Regions from separate parts of the Clostridium paraputrificum AGR2156 genome, predicted to be linked through region 2. Evidence: a T-box and tRNA genes for the amino acid it is inferred to sense, from the RefSeq annotation. Region 2 holds a T-box; the other holds one or more tRNA genes.
What was found. A T-box is a leader RNA that pairs with one kind of tRNA and senses whether it is charged. The one in region 2 lies ahead of serS (serine--tRNA ligase), so its partner is inferred to be a tRNA-Ser.
Positions count from the first base shown of each region.

Region 1 (14,048 bases), on a different contig from region 2:
TATAGCAAAGGCATCTTGTATCATCGCCATTACAATTCCCATTCTTCTTTTCGGGGCATTCTCCACAATTAACTCCAGTACCGGCTGGCATAAAATCATCTCCTTAAACCTTTCAATATAATATAGATTAACATAATAATAGAAGTAAAAGAAGTAATAATTGTAATAAGGGGTAGTAAGGATAATATTTATATAGAGTATTAATAAAAATAAAGCTTCGCATTTGCGAAGCTTTATTTTTACCTATGCTAGAATATCTTTCTTTTTAAATATAATAGTGGATATTGTATAACAAACAACAATAGTTCCAACCATTAAGGCAACTCCAAAGCCTATGCTGAAGTTAGGATTATTAAACATCTGAGATATACTACCATCTATAACACTAACTGTATTTCCATAGTTTAAGAATATTAAATGTCCAAACTTAGATGCTACAGAAGGGGACATCATACAAATCATAGTACTAGCTACACAGACTAATACTGAAATAGCCATACTAATCATACTACTCTTAACTAATGTAGATATCATAAATATAAGAGCACAGCATGCAATTATAAATAATATTTGTAATGCAAACCCTTGGAATAATGCATCTCCTCTTGTTGATAATATTCCACTACCATCAACTTGTGTTAATTGAGGTGCTCCATACTTTTCTACTTCACTATAATCCCATTGGAATCTCATGCCTATTAATTTAGGCATTTTAGCAGCATCAAATCCAGTAAATGCTCCTATCACTCCATAGGCAGCAACTTCTAATCCAGCTATCATAGCTACAACTGTAATAATAACTGCAATAAACTTAGACAAAATAACCTTTGCTCTTGAAATTGGTTGAACTAATAAAAACTTTAATGTAGCTGGTGTAGATTCACCTGAAACAATATCACTCATAAACACAGCAATACCTGCTGCTAATATTATTAAACCTACAACTTGCATAAATTGCATTCCAACATTTGTAGGATAGAACTCCCACTCTTCTACTGGTTTTACCCCAGCATCTAAATATGAATTTATTTCTGCCAGTCTTTGTTTCTCATGTGTCTTATATCTATCTGGATAACTTGTATCATCTAAAACTTCTTGAATATTTTTCTTTTCTTGTTCTAATGTTTTTCTCCACAAATTAGGGTCATCAGGATTCTTCTTTCTTTCCTCTTGAAGCTTAATCTCTTCCTTTAAGCTAATTATATATTGCTTTTGCTCCTCTATTGCTTCCTCTGCCCACTTATCCTTGTATGTCTCTAACTCTTTTAAATGATCTTCAGCATATTGGATAGAGCTATTTAAAGATTCTATTCTACCCTCTGGAGTATTATTGTAAGCTATATTTTTTGCATCTATATTACTTATAATTCCAATTCCAACTACACAAATAGCAAACAATGCAAATACAATCCATGTTTTAGATCTTTTAGATATCTTAATTAATTCATTTTTTATTAATGTAAATATCATTATCTTATCCCTCCTTCAACAAGCTCCATATATCTTTGTTCAAGTCCTTTTCTATTCTTATAAATTTCTTCAACTAACACATTATTCTTTAATAATACTTTTAATAATTCCGTTGTTTTTCCTGTTTCAACTATTATATGAATTTCCTCATCTATAACTGTTGATGAATTTACGAACCCAATGTCTTTCAATACTTTTACAGCTTGTTCCTTATTGCTTGAAACAACTAATGTTAGACTATCCAATTCAGTTTCCATGCTATTATCATGAATATCTTCTACAGACTTAATAACTCCATTATTTATAAATGCAACTCTATCACAAAGATTTTGAACCTCACTTAATATATGGGAAGAAATAAATACAGCCATTCCTCTTTCTCTTGCTGCCTTCTTTACAACATCTCTAAAATCTATAATTCCTGAAGGGTCTAACCCGTTTGTAGGCTCATCTAAAATCAATAACTTAGGATTTCCTATTAATGCAGTAGCTAATCCAAGTCTTTGTTTCATTCCTAAAGAATACTTTCTTACTTTATCATCTATTCTATCTTTAAGACCAACTAAATCTATTAATTCTTCTACTTCTTCTTTAGATACTTTTCTTATCCTTGCTATTTGCATAAGATTTTCTCTACCAGAAAGATATTTATAAAGTTCCGGATTTTCTACAACTGCACCAACATTTTTAAGCGCTTGCTCTTTTTCTGATAAAACACTTTTACCACATACTACTATTTCCCCTTCATTTGGAGATATTAATCCAACAAGCATTCTTATAGTTGTTGTTTTACCTGCACCGTTTGGTCCTAAGAAACCAAAAATTTCTCCTTCATTTACAGATAAATCTAAACCTTTAATAATTTCTCTTTTGCCAAGTTTTTTCTTTACCCCTTTTACTTCTAAAACTTTCATATGTTCTCCTCCTAAAATTCTATATCCTAATGATAAACAACAATACTTAAAAATAAACAATCTAAAACCTTAGTTTTTTCTTAACATATTCTTAAATTATATTATTTATATAAAAAATCGCCAAGGCGACTGTGGAGCCGTCGATTTTTTTCGCCCATCTGCATACGTGATATTCCAAATTTAAATTTGGTAAATAGAACTTACTCATTAGAGTTTCCGAAGCTTGCCTGAGGAAAATCTTGCAAGGGCATATATTTTATTTTTTTATTCTTTATGAAGAAATGAACTAATGTATTACTAAATTGTTGAAGCTACCCACAACTTAATTGAATCTATAATTTTCTAAAGAATAAAAAAGCTCACCTATTAAGTGAGCTCAAAACTACATAAACAATTTAAATATTACTAAAACAGCTACCCCTGGTATTCCTAAAAATCCTGCTACAAGAGCTGTTATCCAGTTGACTCCAATAAGATTTGGATATCCAACTTGTCCACCTATAAAATTAACTAAGTATAATAAAATAACACCAAATACACCATTAAGAAGCATCTTTAAAGGCCACTTAAATAACTTTAAAATAATAAATAATATAACTAGCCCTACTATACCAAATATTATTGGATTCATAGTTACTAACTGTGTTAATTCTTCCATTAAAATCCCCCCATTTACTTTACTCTGCCATTCTTATGCACCTATCTAATATATATTCATTACTTACTCTAATATCTCTTTCTTTCGCCAAAGAAAGCAAATATTCATATCTTTTTAATGCAACTTCTTCAGCATAGATAGCAAGTTCAATTAATTTTGAGTCCTGTACATTATCGAATGTGCTTCTTGCTGCTTCAAGTTCTGCCTTGGCATCTTCAATTGCATCTACAATATCTAATCCTTCATTTTCATTTTCCTTAATACCTGTAATATATTGAATTATATTCTTTTTATTCACAACTACCCCTCCAAACTTATTTATCTAGATTATTTCCATTTTTTAGAGGTAGTATACAAGTACTCAAAAAAATTTGGAACACATTTCACTATATCCCATATATTAATTCTATAAGAAGCTTTTCACTCATTATCAAACAAAACTTCTAAAACTCCCATCTATCTATTAAGGGGCCCAATGTAAATTGTGGCCCTCCTTTTTATTTCCACATTATATTTCAGTTCTACCTTCTAAGGCTTTAGATAGAGTTACTTCATCTGCATACTCTAAATCTCCACCTACTGGAATTCCAGCTGCAATTCTTGTTACCTTAACATCTAGAGGTTTTAAGATCTTAGATATGTACATAGCTGTTGCCTCTCCCTCAATATTGGGATTAGTTGCAACTATAACTTCTTTTATGTCTTCTCTCATTCTAGATACTAATTCTCTTATTCTAATATCTTGTGGACCTCTTCCTTGCATAGGAGAAATATTTCCGTGCAGAACGTGATAAAGCCCATTAAATTCCTTTACCTTTTCCATGGTCATAATATCTTTAGGTTGCTCTACTACACAAATTACGCCCTTATCTCTATTAGGATTTGAACATATTGCACATGGGTCACTATCAGTAAAGTTCCCACAAACCGAACAGTATTTTATAGTTCCTCTCGCCTTAACTAACGCTCCTGCAAATTCTTTAACCTCATCTTCAGGTAAATTTAATACATGTAGAGCTAGTCTTTGAGCTGTCTTTTGTCCTATACTGGGTAACTTTGCAAATTCTTCTATTAGTTTTTCTATAGCTACTGGATAAAAATCCATCTCTCTCATTCCTTTCAGTAAAAAGGCATACAGGAATAATTTATACCTGTATGCCTTAAATAATTTCCTAGAATAAACCAGGCATCTTTAAACCACCTGTTAATTTACCCATCTTATTAGCTGTTTCTTCATCAGCTTTTCTTAAAGCTTCATTTACAGCACTAAGTACTAAATCTTCTAACATTTCCACATCATCTGGATCTACTACTTCTGGTTTTATGTTAATTCCTAAAACTTCTTTCTTTCCATTTACACGAACTGAAATAGCTCCTCCACCAACTGAAGCTTCAAATTCAGCAGCTTCAACTTCTTTTTGCATTTCTTCCATTTGCTTTTGCATTGCTTGAGCTTGCTTCATTAAGTTATTAATATTTCCTCCGCCGAAGCCACCTGGAAATCCACCTCTTGCCATAATCAATTCCTCCTTACAAAATATATATTTTATATTATATAGTATTTTTTAATTCAATTCTATCTTTTATTCATCTATTATTTCTAATGCAGATTCTCCTAATGCCTGTAAAAGAACTTCTTCAGGGTTTCTTTCTGCTTCTTCTTTAGTTTCAACAGTAAATCTAACCTTTAATCTCTCTCTCATTACTTCTGAAACTACTTCATTAATAACCTTTATGTTATCAGGTTTTTCTAACCTTATTTTATTAAATGCATACTCTTCTTCATATTTTATTAAAACAATCCCATTATTACAGGCTACAGGTCTTCCTGTCATTAATGAGGCATATATAACCATAGCTCTTCTAGCTTTTAAAGCTTCTAATATATCATGCCATGCTCTTTGTATATCTCCAATAGACGTTGTTGCATTAGTATTCACTTCAATAACAGGAGTTTCTGTTACTGCTTGTTCTTTGTTAATTACATCTTGTGTTGCAACTCTTTTTTGCACATTAGATACTTCATCATCCTGATTGCTACCTTGTTGTGCTTGAGCCACTTGTATCTTTCCACTCTTTATTACTTCTTCTAATCTATTTATTCTAGCAAGAATTACTTCACTAGATGTATCATATTCAATTTTACACATTTTTATTGTAGCTAATTCTAAATATAGTCTTGCTTGTTTACTAATCTTAGCATTACCCTCTGCCTCTTGAAGTATTCTAATATCTCTCATTATTTCTTCTACTCTTATTCTAGAGCCTTGCTCTTTTATAAGATTTATATTTTCCATAGACATATCTAACACTTCTTCAGGATTATTAGTTACTTTTGCCATTAATAAATTTCTAAAATGTCCTGTTAAATCCTTAATAAATAAATTTATATCCTTACCTGCATAAACTACTTCTTCAATAATGTTCATTGCTTTTTGTATGTTTCTTTCTATTATTGCTGAAGTTATATTAAACAAGTATTCATTAGTTACTAATCCAAGCATTCCAACTACGCTATCGTAATTAACAGAACCATCCCCCATTGCAATTGCTTGATCCAATATACTTAATGCATCTCTCATAGCACCATCAGAAACTCTGGAAATAAGCTCCAAACTTTTTTCATCTGCTAAAACTCCCTGAGCACCTACTATTTTTCTTAATCTATCTGAAATATCTGACTTACTAATTCTCTTAAAGTCAAATCTTTGACATCTAGAAAGTATAGTTATAGGTAACTTTTGAGGGTCAGTAGTTGCCAAAATAAATATTACGTTAGCTGGTGGTTCTTCTAGTGTTTTTAGGAAAGCATTTACTGCTCCCATAGATAACATATGAACCTCGTCCATTATATATACTTTAAATCTAGCTTCTTGTGGAGGATATTTCGCATCATCAATTATATCTCTAATCTTATCTACTCCATTATTAGAAGCAGCATCTAATTCTGTGACATCTATCGCTAATCCCTCATTTATCTTCTTGCACATTTCACATTCATTGCAAGGTTCTCCATTCACAGGATTAAGACAATTTAAAGCCTTTGCCATAACTTTTGCAGTAGAAGTTTTTCCTGTTCCTCTAGTTCCACAAAAAAGATAAGCATGAGCAATTCTATCATTTTGTATTTGATTTTTTAATGTAGTTGTTATGTGTTCTTGACCTACTACATCTTCAAAATTTTTAGGTCTCCATTCTCTATATAAGGCTGTATATGCCAAGGTCTTCACCTCTCTACTCTTGTTAAATCCTACATTTCTTATTATACACTACTGCAGAACATATTAGTAAATAATTATTTAATATGTTAAAATAGTTTAGATACTATTTTTAGGGAGGTTAATTATGAGTCTTTACGATGAAAAATATTTATCTATAGTAAAAGACATTCTAGATAATGGGTATTATGATAATAATAGAACTGGAATGCCTACGTATAAGTTGCCACATCAAATAATGCAATTTAATCTTCAAAAAGAGTTTCCTATCCTAACAACTAAGTTTGTTGCTTTTAAAACAGCCGTTAAAGAAATGCTTTGGATTTATCAAAAGCAATCTAATGTAGTTGAAGATTTAAGACAAATGAACGTTAAGATTTGGAATGAATGGGAAGGTGAAGATGGTACTATCGGTAAAGCCTATGGATACCAAGTAAAAAAATTTCACCAAATAGATAATCTAATAGAAGCATTAAAGAACAATCCTCAAGATAGAAGAATGATGTTGAATCTTTGGAACTGGGAAGACCTTCCTGAGATGAGCCTTGCTCCTTGCTGTTTCTTAACTATGTGGGATGTTACTGACGGTCACCTAAACTGTATGTTAATTCAAAGATCCGGTGATATGCCTTTAGGAGTTCCTTTTAACAGTGCTCAATTTTCAGTTCTAACTCATATGCTAGCACAAGTTACAGGATTAAAGCCTGGCTTATTTACTCATGTAATTAATAATGCTCATATATACGAAAACCAAATTGAGGGTATAGAAGTACAAATTACTAGAGCAAATGATGCATATTCTGCTCCTAAATTATGGTTAAACCCTGAAATAAAAGACTTTTATGAATTTACAATTGATGATATTAAATTAATAGACTATGAATATCATCCTGCAATTAAAATGGAGGTGTCTGTTTAATGCTTTCAATTATTGTTGCTATAGCAGAAAACAACTTAATAGGTGGAGACAACAAACTACTATGGCATTTATCTGAAGACTTAAAAAGATTTAAAGAAATAACCATGGATAATACCCTAATAATGGGTAGAAAAACCTTTGAATCATTACCTGGAGTTCTTCCTGGTAGAAAACATATAGTTATAACTAGAGATGAAAATTATAAAGTTGATTCTAATCAAGTTGAAATAGTACATAATATTCAAGATGTTATAAATGAATATGCAAATAATAGTGAAAATGCCTTCGTAATTGGTGGAGGAGAAATATACAATACAACTTTTCCTTATTGTAGCAAGTTATATCTTACAAAAATTAAAAGAAGTTTTTCAGGAGATACTTATTTCCCTGATATAGACTTTAGTAAGTGGAAAATCACCTATTCTTCTGGTGAAAAGAAAGATCCTAAAAACGGAATAGAATTTGAATATATTAATTTAGATAGACAATAAGAAAAAGAGGGATTTTAAACAAAGCTTAAATTCCCTCTCTTTCTTATCCTATTGTCCTATATTGTTAATCCTATTGAAGAGTAACCTAAATATTTCTTGTATATCATAAAAAAAGCCTTTCCTTTATTTTAAGAAAGGTGTACATAATAAAACCGTGCACCCTAGTTCGATTATAAATCATACGCGTTACCTATGCAGTTAGCTCAAGCCAGATTAATCCACGGCACACGAAAGTGACCACTTATCGCTGCTTCCTTCCGGACCTGACGAGGTTCATGGGTTCCATTGCGTGGGACCCGACTATCAACACCACTTACATAGGGCAGACCATACTCATTATAGCCTCCCTAGGGAATTCAATCCTGCTATAGCGGATTGCAGGTTACAAGGCACCGCTAACTCCCCATCTAGCACGGCATTGGCGGAGAGAGTGGGATTTGAACCCACGATAGAGTTTCCCCTATACACGCGTTCCAGGCGTGCTCCTTCGACCACTCGGACATCTCTCCAAGATATACTATTGTTTTTAATACTTCCTTATAATATCATAGATATAATTCTAATTCAATAGAATATTTCTTCCTTAAAATTTTATAAAAGAATTATTCACAAATTGAATATACTATGCAATTTGCTACAGTCCTCAATTTTACTTCTTCTTTCTATAAATATATACTAATAAAAATATACTTATAACTATTCCTAATATACTTACTATCTGAGCTATTCTTAATCCAAAGAACATTAAGCTATCTGTTCTTAATCCTTCAATAAAGAATCTTCCTAAAGAATACAATCCTATATAACTAGAAATAACAATTCCATCGGTTCCTTCTTTTTTCTTATACAAAATAAATATTAAAATTCCGCAAACTAATAAATTCCATATTGATTCATATAAGAAAGTTGGATGATAATAATTTCCTCTTATATACATTCCATCTTGTATAAACTTAGGAAAACGACTTATAAATTCAGCAGATACAGAGCCACCATGAGCTTCTGAATTCATGAAATTTCCCCATCTTCCTATAGCTTGAGCTAAAATTAAAGATGGAGCTACAACATCCATATACTCTAATAAATTTATCTTCTTCACTTTTGCAAAAATATATGCAGCTAAAAAAGCTCCTATAAGTCCACCATGAATAGCCAAGCCACCTTGTCTTATATTAAATATATCTATAAGATTGTTTCTATACCTATCAAATTCAAAAGCTACATAATATAATCTTGCTCCAATAATTGCACAAGGAAATGCAATTAAAAATCCATCTGTTAATAAATCAAAACTTAAATTTTTCTTTTTACAGTTAAAATAAGCTAATGCTAAAGCAACCATTACTCCTAATCCTATTAATAATCCATACCACCTTACTTCTAATCCAAATAACTCAAATGCAATTGGGTTGTTCATAAACTATAATCTCCTCTTCTGTAAAATTCCATTCCTCTTTAAATGAAAAAAATTTTTTAATATATCACTACATCGTTCATCATAAGTCCATATAACATTAACAAAGGAATTTAACCTTCTATTGTCTACTAAATTAACTACAGAACCACAAGCACCCATATCTTTATTAAATGTACCTATATATAACCTTGATATTCTACTTTGCAAAATAGCTCCTGCACACATTGGACAAGGTTCTAATGTAACATACATTTCACATCCATTTAATCTCCAATCTCCAATGTTACTGCAAGCCTCTCTTATTGCTATAATCTCAGCATGTTCAGTAGGATTACTCTTTTTTTCTTTTTGATTATAACCTCTTCCTATAATAATGCCATCTTTCACAACTATAGCACCAACTGGTATCTCTTCTGCCTCCATAGCCTTTTCAGCTTCTATTAAAGCATACTTCATAAAGTCCATAAACTATTTCTCCTATATAACTATAGAGGAAGTTAAATAACCTCCTCTATACATTAAGTAAATATTCTAACTTTCTTAATCCTATTTTTATCTACTTCTTCCACAACGAATCTGATGTTATTAATAAGAACCTCTTCTTTTTCTTCAGGTATTCTTCCAAGTTCTCCTATTACTAATCCACCTACAGAATCTAACTCCTCAGACTCCATACTTACTCCTATAAGATCACTTATATCATTAAGTCTAGCACTTCCGTCTACTATATATTCGTCTTCTTTTACTACCTCAATCATTTCATCTTCATCGTCATACTCGTCTTCTATTTCACCAACTATTTCTTCAATTAAATCTTCGATAGTTATTATTCCAACAGTTCCACCATACTCATCTAAAACTATAGACATGTGGTTTTTACTCTTTTTCATTTCCTTAAATACTTCTGTTATTTTCTTAAATTCAAATGTATAGAAAGGCTCTCTTGTATAATCTGTAACCTTAAAATCTTCTTCATTTATATCTGCTATTATCAAATCTTTAACATTAAGTATTCCTATAATATTATCAATAGTTTCCTTATAAACAGGAATTCTAGAAAATTGTTCCATTTTTATTATTTCCAAAACTTCTTTATATGTTGATTCAACATCTATAGCAGTTATATCAACTCTTTGAACCATTATATCTTCAACTTGCATATCTGCAAAATCAAAAACATTAAATATCATTTCTTTTTCTACATCTTCAAGAACGCCTTCTTCTTCGCTTACACCAACCATTGTCTTTAATTCTTCCTGCGTTATAAATGGCTCAGACGCTTTAGGATTTCCTCCAAGAAGCCTAATAAATATAGATGAGATTCCAGTAAATACACTAACAAGCGGTCTAAAAACAGATACCACTAGTTTAATAGGCTTACTAACAAATAATGATACGTTTTCTGACTTTTGTTTTGCAATTGATTTAGGTGTTATTTCACCAAATATAAGTATTAATATAGTCATAACTAAGGTTACTACAGTAACAGCCTTATCACTACCTCCAAATAACTTTAAAGCTAATGAAGTAGCTAATGATGATGCTCCTATATTAACTATATTGTTTCCTATAAGTATTGCTCCCAGAAGCTTGTTTGGGTCTTCAATTAAATTTTCCACAAGCTTTGCGCCTTTTACATTTTCATCTACCATATGCCTAATTCTTATCTTACTTAAAGACATAAGTGCTGTCTCTGACATCGAGAAAAATCCTGATAATATAATCATTATAACTAATAGAATTATCTCAAACGTGTAACTAGAGTCCAACTATAATCACTCTCCTAATTCTCCTAAATATATTTTAATATTTATTATATCATAATATTTCTATTTTTTATATTAACTATTATGCCTAGAAATTCTAATATTAATATCATGTACAAATCTAATTTATAAAAAAAGTACTCAAGATTTTCTTGAGTACTTGGTATCCCCAGTAGGAGTACCTGTATATATTAAAATATAATTTTATCTATTAAAGAATCCTCATAAAGCTCCATATAATTTGCTTTATAAGGATAGGTATAAATCTACAAATCACTACATATTCTTAAAAATAATTACTAATTGTCGGTTTTTTGTCGGTTTTCGTTATTATTTTAAACTTTCGTCATATATTACTTCATTTTCAGTTAAATCTAATAATGGTAATATTAATGGATCAAACCCAGACCCTGTTGTTAATGTTGAAACATAAGGTCTTAAATATGACAATATTATTGAAGGTGCATTACTTTTTAATAGCTTTTCTAATACTTTATTATCAATATCATTTTCCCATCTAAATTCCCCTTGCATGGAAACATGGATGTAGAATGGTGCTTCTTCAAATTCCTTTTTACTAAAAACTTTTAATCTCACTTCTACAATTGCACTATTATTCTCATTGCATTTATTAACTCTTGTTTCCAAACGAATTTTTAATTTTATTGGTCCTTCAGAGTTAAAATTTTTATTCACCTTATACTTTAATTCTGTTAGTGTAGGATTGGCAAATTGTAAAACACTATTTTTCATTATATAATCACTCCCATTATGCAGCTAAAGGTGACCAATCTGTGGCAGATTTAACCTCTGTATTATTACTAATAATATTAACCTTGGTTGTATTAGACGAGAAATCCCATTTAAATTCAGCATTTGATTTCTCCCAAACACTCGTATTAAAGTTATTTGGATACTTAATCCTAAAGCATCCATCTATATACTTACTAGCATCATATGTCTTTTTATCGAGTTCCTTAATCTTCATTGCCATTATAAATTGACTTTTTGTCATATTATCTATTTTATTTTTACACTTTTTTAATATTTCCATAGCTCTCATAATATACACCTCACTTTTCTATTTACTGCCACACTTTCATCCTTTATACAATATATTGTTTTTAATCTACCTCTTACTTGAGGCCCATTAAAATTCTTTCTTTGTATAAAATAATTAATATTTTTTCTATCTATATCATAGTCTCCTATACATTTTATTACCTTAAGTTCATTAAGTTCATCAAAAAAATCAAATAATTTATCTAATTTAAGTCCTAAAGGTTGGTTCATCTTTTCTCCACTCTTCTCACAATAAGCTTTCCATAAATCATTCAAATCATTAACAACATCTTCATCAGTTAAGTCTAAAAGAATTTCATCATTTATGTATATGTTGGAATTTACAATTATATTCTCCACTCCTGGATTCTTTCTATCCTTTTCCTTTTTCCAGTAAATTGCATTACTTTCATTATCCCAAAAATACATTCCTTTTCCTAGCCAACATCTATCATCACTTATAATAATATAGCTTTTGTCAGAAATAAACTTCAAGCATCTTTCTTTATCATTTACGTGATATCCCTTAAAGTTTTCTCTAAATTCTTCACACACTCATACCAGCCCTATCTTTAAGTATTCCATATATACAAGAATATATACAAAAAACAAGCACTTTATAGCTTGTCCTCTCTTATGTCAATTCCCTTGTTTACTATTATTCTATACTAGTACGTTACTTTTGGGAAGACCTTTTTTGTAAGATTTACCCCTTTTTAACATACTATAACTTCCTATAAAGCTCTATAAAGTCTTATAACTTTTTATCAAATATAGGTTTATATTCAATATATTGTATAAAAGAACTTTTACTACAACTATATATTCTGCCCAAGTTTAATTATACATTTTAAATATATTAGATTTTTTATTTTCTTTCTACTTCTGAAATAAAACTCCCCATATCAATAAGTATTGTTTTCTTAAATATAATACTTTCATTTTTATCAATTTCTTCATATATTCTAACTTCAATAGATTGTTTCCCATCTTTATAAATCTTATGTTCAAATAACGCAAGGCTTAATTGAGCATATTTTGTTCCAGGTATCTTTGTTATTTTATTATTTTTAATTTCGTAACTTTTACTTTTCTTTTGTATTGCCTTTTTTATTTCATCTCCAATTGTATTATATTTTAGCCATTGACCAAATATATTGATTTTTCTTTGCATATATAAAAATGAGTATGGAAGATTATATATATTTATATATTCATAATATTCACCTTTAACATCTTTAAAATAATCTAACAACTTATTAAGTAAACTATTTGAAAAATAAATTCCAGTAATATTTCTTATATATTTCAATAATAAATCTTTATTATTATTAATAATTTCAATTATTTCATTACATTCCTGTTTATTTCTTCTTTTACCTTCAATCCCAAACGCTTTTGGATTTCCTAACGGACAATTATCATACGCTTGTTTATTATATTCAGCTAACCCAGCAAAGCTTTTAGGAATATGTCTACCGTGCTGTGTTTGTCTACGCGTTCCTTTTTCATGTTCTTCATTATTATAAATATTAACTAGATATATTGGATTCAAACACGCAGGACACAATGCATAGTGCTTTCCATCATCTCTAAAATATACTTTATCTTTTTTAGTCACTTCTTCATATTTTTCTCTGCTTATTTTATATGAACTTTTTTCCTCTCCCTTTACTGTAAAAATATTCACTAATCTTCACTCCTTTAATAAATGTTCAATTTACATTAATAGTGATATCGAGATATTTTCACAATTCTTTATATTATCCAATTCTTTTTTATGTCAATTATAAAAAAATTTTTTAAACTTATTTTTAATTTTCAAATACATCTAAACCGCTTTTCAACATTTTATATATTACATTTCTAGATATTCTATATTTATCTACTAATAGTTCAACTGATATATCATTAACATACCTATCAATAAAATCTGTTTCTTTATCTAATAGTTTCTTATATTTCTCTAGATTCACTTTTATTTTTTATATTCTTAGCTTTAAGCATAAGCTACATCTCACTTACATCCAAGGTAGTTTTTCCATCAGCATTAAAATAAGGTATAGGCAAATCACCCATGCCCTATATATTACACATACTCTTGTTCTAATTTATTTAAAATATCTAAACAAA
Region 1 is NZ_AUJC01000016.1:16,423-30,470, forward strand. Features, by position in the region: gene G594_RS0113675 (hypothetical protein) at 1-91, opposite strand, end outside; gene G594_RS0113680 (ABC transporter permease) at 244-1,470, opposite strand; gene G594_RS0113685 (ABC transporter ATP-binding protein) at 1,470-2,384, opposite strand; gene G594_RS0113690 (pro-sigmaK processing inhibitor BofA family protein) at 2,767-3,042, opposite strand; gene G594_RS0113695 (DUF2508 family protein) at 3,062-3,340, opposite strand; gene recR (recombination mediator RecR) at 3,551-4,147, opposite strand; gene G594_RS0113705 (YbaB/EbfC family nucleoid-associated protein) at 4,215-4,559, opposite strand; gene dnaX (DNA polymerase III subunit gamma/tau) at 4,626-6,263, opposite strand; gene G594_RS0113715 (thymidylate synthase) at 6,388-7,179, shown strand; gene G594_RS0113720 (dihydrofolate reductase) at 7,179-7,670, shown strand; RNA gene ffs (signal recognition particle sRNA large type) at 7,823-8,086, opposite strand; tRNA gene G594_RS0113730 (tRNA-Ser) at 8,090-8,179, opposite strand; gene lgt (prolipoprotein diacylglyceryl transferase) at 8,320-9,087, opposite strand; gene G594_RS0113740 (nucleoside deaminase) at 9,091-9,552, opposite strand; gene G594_RS0113745 (HlyC/CorC family transporter) at 9,606-10,856, opposite strand; gene G594_RS19005 (protein-export chaperone SecB) at 11,184-11,606, opposite strand; gene G594_RS0113755 (hypothetical protein) at 11,623-11,916, opposite strand; gene G594_RS19010 (hypothetical protein) at 11,913-12,470, opposite strand; gene G594_RS0113765 (DUF3741 domain-containing protein) at 12,784-13,605, opposite strand; gene G594_RS20165 (hypothetical protein) at 13,730-13,891, opposite strand; gene G594_RS0113775 (hypothetical protein) at 14,005-14,048, opposite strand, start outside.
Region 1: it has a tRNA-Ser gene. The T-box ahead of serS (serine--tRNA ligase) is inferred to sense a tRNA for this amino acid. The anticodon was not compared.

Region 2 (6,061 bases):
AATATTTAAACTTCACTTCTCTACCAAAGGAAAAAGGATTAGAAGTATATCGACTAATAAAATCTTTTAATATTAATGCTTTTATTTATACTATTAATAATAATCACCTTTACGTATATTATGATAAACTTGTACATCCTTACCAGTTAGAATTTTATAATTCAAGAAAAGCAACTAAATATAAAACCTTCATCCAGGGAGAATTAAATCCAAACTTTGATGTTTTATATTTTACAATCATGGACTATGAAGATAAAATTATCACACTATATGAAAAATTAAAATTACTTAGTGACTTATATATTGTTAAATATAGAGATACCTATAATAAGGATATAATTAATCTAGAGATATATGACATAAAGTCTTCAAAAGCAAATGCTATTAGCATGATAAAAAATAGATATAACTTTGAAAATTTAATAACCTTTGGTGATAATTTAAATGATATTCCTATGTTTAATATATCTGACGAATGTTATGCTGTTGGAAATGCTGTACAAGATCTAAAAGATATTTCAACTAAAATAATTGGCAAAAACACAGATAACTCTGTTGCAAAGTTCATTCACAACTGTATTTAGAAATAAAAAAAAACTCAACAATTTGTTGAGTTTTTTTGTGGCGGAGAGACAGGGATTCGAACCCTGGGTACCCGTGAAGGTACGCCGGTTTTCAAGACCGGTGCCTTAAACCAACTCGACCATCTCTCCATATCACGAATTGTATTATACCAAGTTTTTATATAGTATGTCAATAAAAATTTCACTTTTTTTATTTAAAATATAAAATAATGTGATTAAATTCTTCTATTTCTCACGTCTCTTCATGTTTTTCATATCACAATATACTTCAATTATTTATATCAATACCCTATTTTATTATTCAATAAAAGAAAGCTAGTCATCAATTGATAACTAGCCTAAATAATTACTTTATAACACTCATCCCACCCATATATGGCTGTAATGCTTTTGGAATATTTACTGATCCATCTTCATTTAAATTATTTTCTAAGAATGCTATTAACATTCTAGGTGGTGCAACTACAGTATTATTTAATGTATGAGCGAAGTACTTACCATCCTTACCATTTACACGTATCTTTAATCTACGAGCTTGTGCATCTCCTAAGTTAGAACAACTTCCAACTTCAAAGTACTTCTTTTGTCTTGGTGACCAAGCCTCCACATCTATAGATTTAACTTTTAGGTCTGCTAGATCTCCTGAACAACATTCTAAAGTTCTTACTGGTATATCTAAAGTTCTAAATAAATCAACAGTATTCTTCCATAACTTATCAAACCACATCTTACTTTCATCTGGATGACATACAACTATCATTTCTTGTTTTTCAAACTGATGAATTCTATATATACCTCTTTCTTCTATTCCATGAGCTCCCTTTTCTTTTCTAAAGCAAGGTGAATAGCTAGTTAAAGTTTGAGGTAATGATTCCTCTGGTAATATTGTATCTATGTATTTACCAATCATTGAATGTTCACTTGTACCTATTAAATATAAATCTTCACCTTCAATTTTATACATCATTGCATCCATTTCAGCAAAGCTCATTACTCCAGTAACTACATTACTTCTTATCATGAATGGAGGTATGCAGTATGTGAATCCTCTATCTATCATGAAGTCTCTTGCATATGAAATAATAGCTGAATGAAGTCTAGCTATATTTCCCATAAGGTAGTAGAATCCATTTCCAGCAACCTTTCTTGCACTATCTAAATCTATTCCGTTTAACTTTTCAATTATATCTGTATGATATGGAATTTCAAATTCAGGTACAACTGGATCTCCAAAAATCTCTAACTCAACATTTTCGCTATCATCTTTTCCTATTGGAACAGTTGGGTCAATTATATTAGGTAAAACCATCATAATATCAGTAATCTTCTTATCTAATTCTGATTCTTTTTCTTCTAATTGTGCTAAACGCTCAGATTGAGCTGTAACTTGCTTCTTTATTTCTTCAGCTTCTTCTTTCTTACCTTGCCCCATTAAAGCACCAATTTGCTTTGATATCTTATTTCTTGATGCTCTTAATTCATCAGCCTCTGTTTTTGTCTTTCTATTTTCGATATCTAAAGCTATAACTTCATCTACTAATGGAAGCTTACTATCTTGAAACTTATTTTGAATATTCTTTTTTACAACTTCAGGATTCTCTCTTACAAATTTTAATTCTAACATTTATCAAATTCCTCCTACATATTAATTTACATATAAAAAAGAGTCTATTCATCCCTTGAAAAGGGACGAAAGACTCCGCGTTGCCACCCTAATTGATAGAAAAATCTATCCACTTAAATAATTTAACGGTTTCCCGTACTGCTCATCACAGTCCCTCCAAGGTGGATTCATAATAACTAAATATCAGTTTACACCATCCACTGACTCTCTAAAATTGTAATTATTATTACTAGCCTCTTCACAGGTTTAATATTAAATTATAATATATCATTACTATATTATAAGTCGTTGTTTCTTGTCAATATTTTACTAAACATTATTATCTATATTCTTTGTACAAATTATATCTATACCTGTATTAAGTATATTTTTGCATATAATATCACCAGCTTTAGTTGAACTTCCAACATATATTCTACTTAGTACCTTAGAAAATTCAACAAAATCACTTCTATCAACTTCTTTATTGCTTTTTACAGATATAACACGATTTTTTTCGTCGCCCTTTATCCTTACTATACTCGTAAATGTTTCTTTCATATTATCTCCCTAAACACCTTTAAATTCTTTAATTCTACTAGGCCATAATTGAGAATTCTTTGAATCTTCTACTATATCACTAGGCCTTTTATTCATTTCCCTTGCTAAAATATTCAATATTTTTCTATCACAATATGAACCATAGCAACTTCCAAGACCTGCGCCAGTTCTTCTCTTTATTCCTTCTATAGTTCTTGCCCCCAATGGCCTTCTTATACAATCAACTATTTCTCCCTCAGATACCTGATTACAAATACATACTATATTTCCGTATCTCTTATCTAATGAAATTATTTCATTCCTTTGACTTTTATTCATTTCCCTAAATCTATATACTTCTCTTCTCTTATCAACAAAGTTCTTTTTATAAGTAGCTTTCATATTATTTGCTATAGTATAGCTCATTGTTTTAGCTATAGCAGGTGCAATTGTAATTTTCCCATAGTGAGTTCCTGTTATACTTATATAACCCATATCAATTTTACTATCATCAATATACATTAAGTTTTTATTGCACTCTTCGTTAAATATATTACTTATATTATTTATTTTAACCTCTGGAAATACCTTATTAGCATATTTTATTCCCTCTTCTACAGTTAATTGATGAGAACTTTTAATTCCAATAATATATCCGTTAGATAAATTAGGTATATTTAAAACAAATTTATCTTCATCTATTGTATTAATAATGACTTTATTTAGATAATTCCCATCATCACCATCTACTACTAAATAAGTTGTGTTATTCATTATTTCGTGCCTATCAATTTCTTCACCATCTATCATATATTTCTTATCTGGAATAGTATTAATTACAGCTTTACATGTAAATTTATTTTTATTTGTAGTTACCTTAAATCCTTTTGATATGCTCTGTATATCTAATACCTCTTCCTCAAACCTAAAGTTTACTCCATTATCTGCTGCTACCTCTCCATATGCTATAGCTAAATCATAAGGGGCTATTATCGCTACATTTTCTGAGTATAATGATTTTTTTACATCATACTTTATATTAGGTTCTATATCATATACATCTGAACTCTCGATTAAATGCACGTTTTCTATACCTCTTTTTTTAGCTCTATCATACATATTAATTAAATCATCTATACCTTTTTCATCAGATACTATCCTTAAAGCTCCTACCTTCTTATAGGCAACATTAAATTTAGAACATGCCTCTTCGATTAACTTACTCCCATTTTTCTCAAGAGATGACATTAACTCATTTGATGTCTCTGAACCATCATAAACTACTGATGTATTCACAAAGGATATATCATCAACTATATCATAATCTTTTTCTATTAATGCAATATTCAAATTGTACTTTGACATTTCATAAGCAACAGAACATCCTAATATTCCACCACCTAAAATTAATACATCATAATCCATTAAATATTATTCCTCCACCCTACTTAATTAAAAAACCTCTTTTATTTAGTTCATCTAATATTAAATTTATATTATCCTGTGTATCAGCAGATATAGTATGTAGATGTATTCCATTTGTCAACATAGATAACATCTTTGCACTACTATTATTATATTTTTTTATAAAACTCTCTAAATCATTTAAATTTTTTATCATTAACATTCCTTTTATTTCTCCATATAAAGGGTGTTCTACAATAACATCTTCCACAACCCCTCCATACTTTACTATAGCCCCCAATTCATGCTCTAAGTCATCTTCTTTATGATTAACAGCAACTATGACAGTAATCTTATTAACTTTATCTCCACCTACCATATATCCATCTGGGGTTGCTATAATATTTTCTCCTCTTGCTCTTAATAAAGCTATATCTTTAACAATTATTTGCCTTGTTACATTATATTTTTTTGCTAAATTACTTCCTTTAACTGGTTCCCTTAAATTAAGTAACATTTTCATAATGTCTTTTCGTCTCTCATTAGAATTCATCTAAATCCCCCTACCTTAATTATTATCATCGCACTCTTTTATAATTTTTAAATAAATATTAGATCCTATATTTTTATAATGATGTTTTTCTATAGCTTCCAAAAATTCTTTATCATATACTCCATTTGATTTTTTTAACATATTAATAGACTTTTTAGGATGATTATAATATAAATCTACCTTTTTATTATTACTATATTTAATAAACTTTCCATTCATAAACCTATCTAAAACAACTAAAGCTGATTTTTCAATTACATTCAATTTATGCTCACTCTTTCCTATATCATGTAGCAAAGCTATCTTAGCCAGTTTCCTTTCATCTATATTAGTTTTATTTGAATATATATTTAATGCATCTTTACAAACTCTTATAGAGTGATGCTTATCTGATGTACATAACTTATCAAATAAAATTTTTTCTTCTTTATTTAAATATTTATTTAATATCTCTTCATTAATAGGTATAAATGGTGCCGTAATAGCCCATATAAATTGTTTTACTCTATATAACATAATAATTATACCTCTCATTTAAACTTGTGTACGTATTAATATTATCACTATCAATATCTACTATCAATTCTCTCACAATATTTCATATATAAATAAAAAGACTATTATTTAATTAAAACTTAAATAATAGCTCTTTTATGAAAATTGTAGATTCAGAAGTGATTTTTTCATCATACTTTTTTATACAAAAAAAAGGAATTACTTTTAGTAATTCCTTTTATGGTGGAGATAAAGAGATTCGAACTCTTGACCCCCTGCGTGCAAGGCAGGTGCTCTCCCAACTGAGCTATACCCCCAAAATGGTGGACCTTCAGGGACTCGAACCCCGGACCTACCGGTTATGAGCCGGTTGCTCTAACCAACTGAGCTAAAGATCCAGTTGTTACCTGGCAACATCCTACTCTCCCACACAGTCTCCCATGCAGTACCATCGGCGCTATAGAGCTTAACTTTCCTGTTCGGTATGGGAAGGAGTGTTTCCTCTATGCCATCATCACCAGATTCATTACAAAATAAATTATACAAACTATATTTTATTTTGTCAACATATTTTCAGAGTTGTTCTCTGAAAATTGCACATAATCATTGAAATATCTTTAACTTGGTCAAGCCCTCGACCTATTAGTATCAGTCAGCTACATACATTACTGCACTTACACCTCTGACCTATCAACCTCGTGTTCTTCAAGGGGTCTTACTAGCTTATGCTATGGGAAATCTCATCTTGAGGTGGGCTTCACGCTTAGATGCTTTCAGCGTTTATCCCTTCCCGACTTAGCTACCCAGCTGTGCTCCTGGCGGAACAACTGGTGCACCAGAGGTCAGTCCATCCCGGTCCTCTCGTACTAAGGACAGCTCCTC
Region 2 is NZ_AUJC01000009.1:190,821-196,881, forward strand. Features, by position in the region: gene G594_RS0111040 (HAD-IIB family hydrolase) at 1-584, shown strand, start outside; tRNA gene G594_RS0111045 (tRNA-Ser) at 623-713, opposite strand; gene serS (serine--tRNA ligase) at 931-2,208, opposite strand; T-box leader at 2,267-2,459, opposite strand; gene G594_RS0111055 (DUF1667 domain-containing protein) at 2,518-2,748, opposite strand; gene G594_RS0111060 (NAD(P)/FAD-dependent oxidoreductase) at 2,758-4,152, opposite strand; gene G594_RS0111065 (transcription repressor NadR) at 4,172-4,684, opposite strand; gene G594_RS0111070 (HD domain-containing protein) at 4,700-5,200, opposite strand; tRNA gene G594_RS0111075 (tRNA-Ala) at 5,421-5,496, opposite strand; tRNA gene G594_RS0111080 (tRNA-Ile) at 5,501-5,577, opposite strand; rRNA gene rrf (5S ribosomal RNA) at 5,585-5,701, opposite strand; partial or broken rRNA gene G594_RS0111090 (23S ribosomal RNA) at 5,802-6,061, opposite strand, start outside.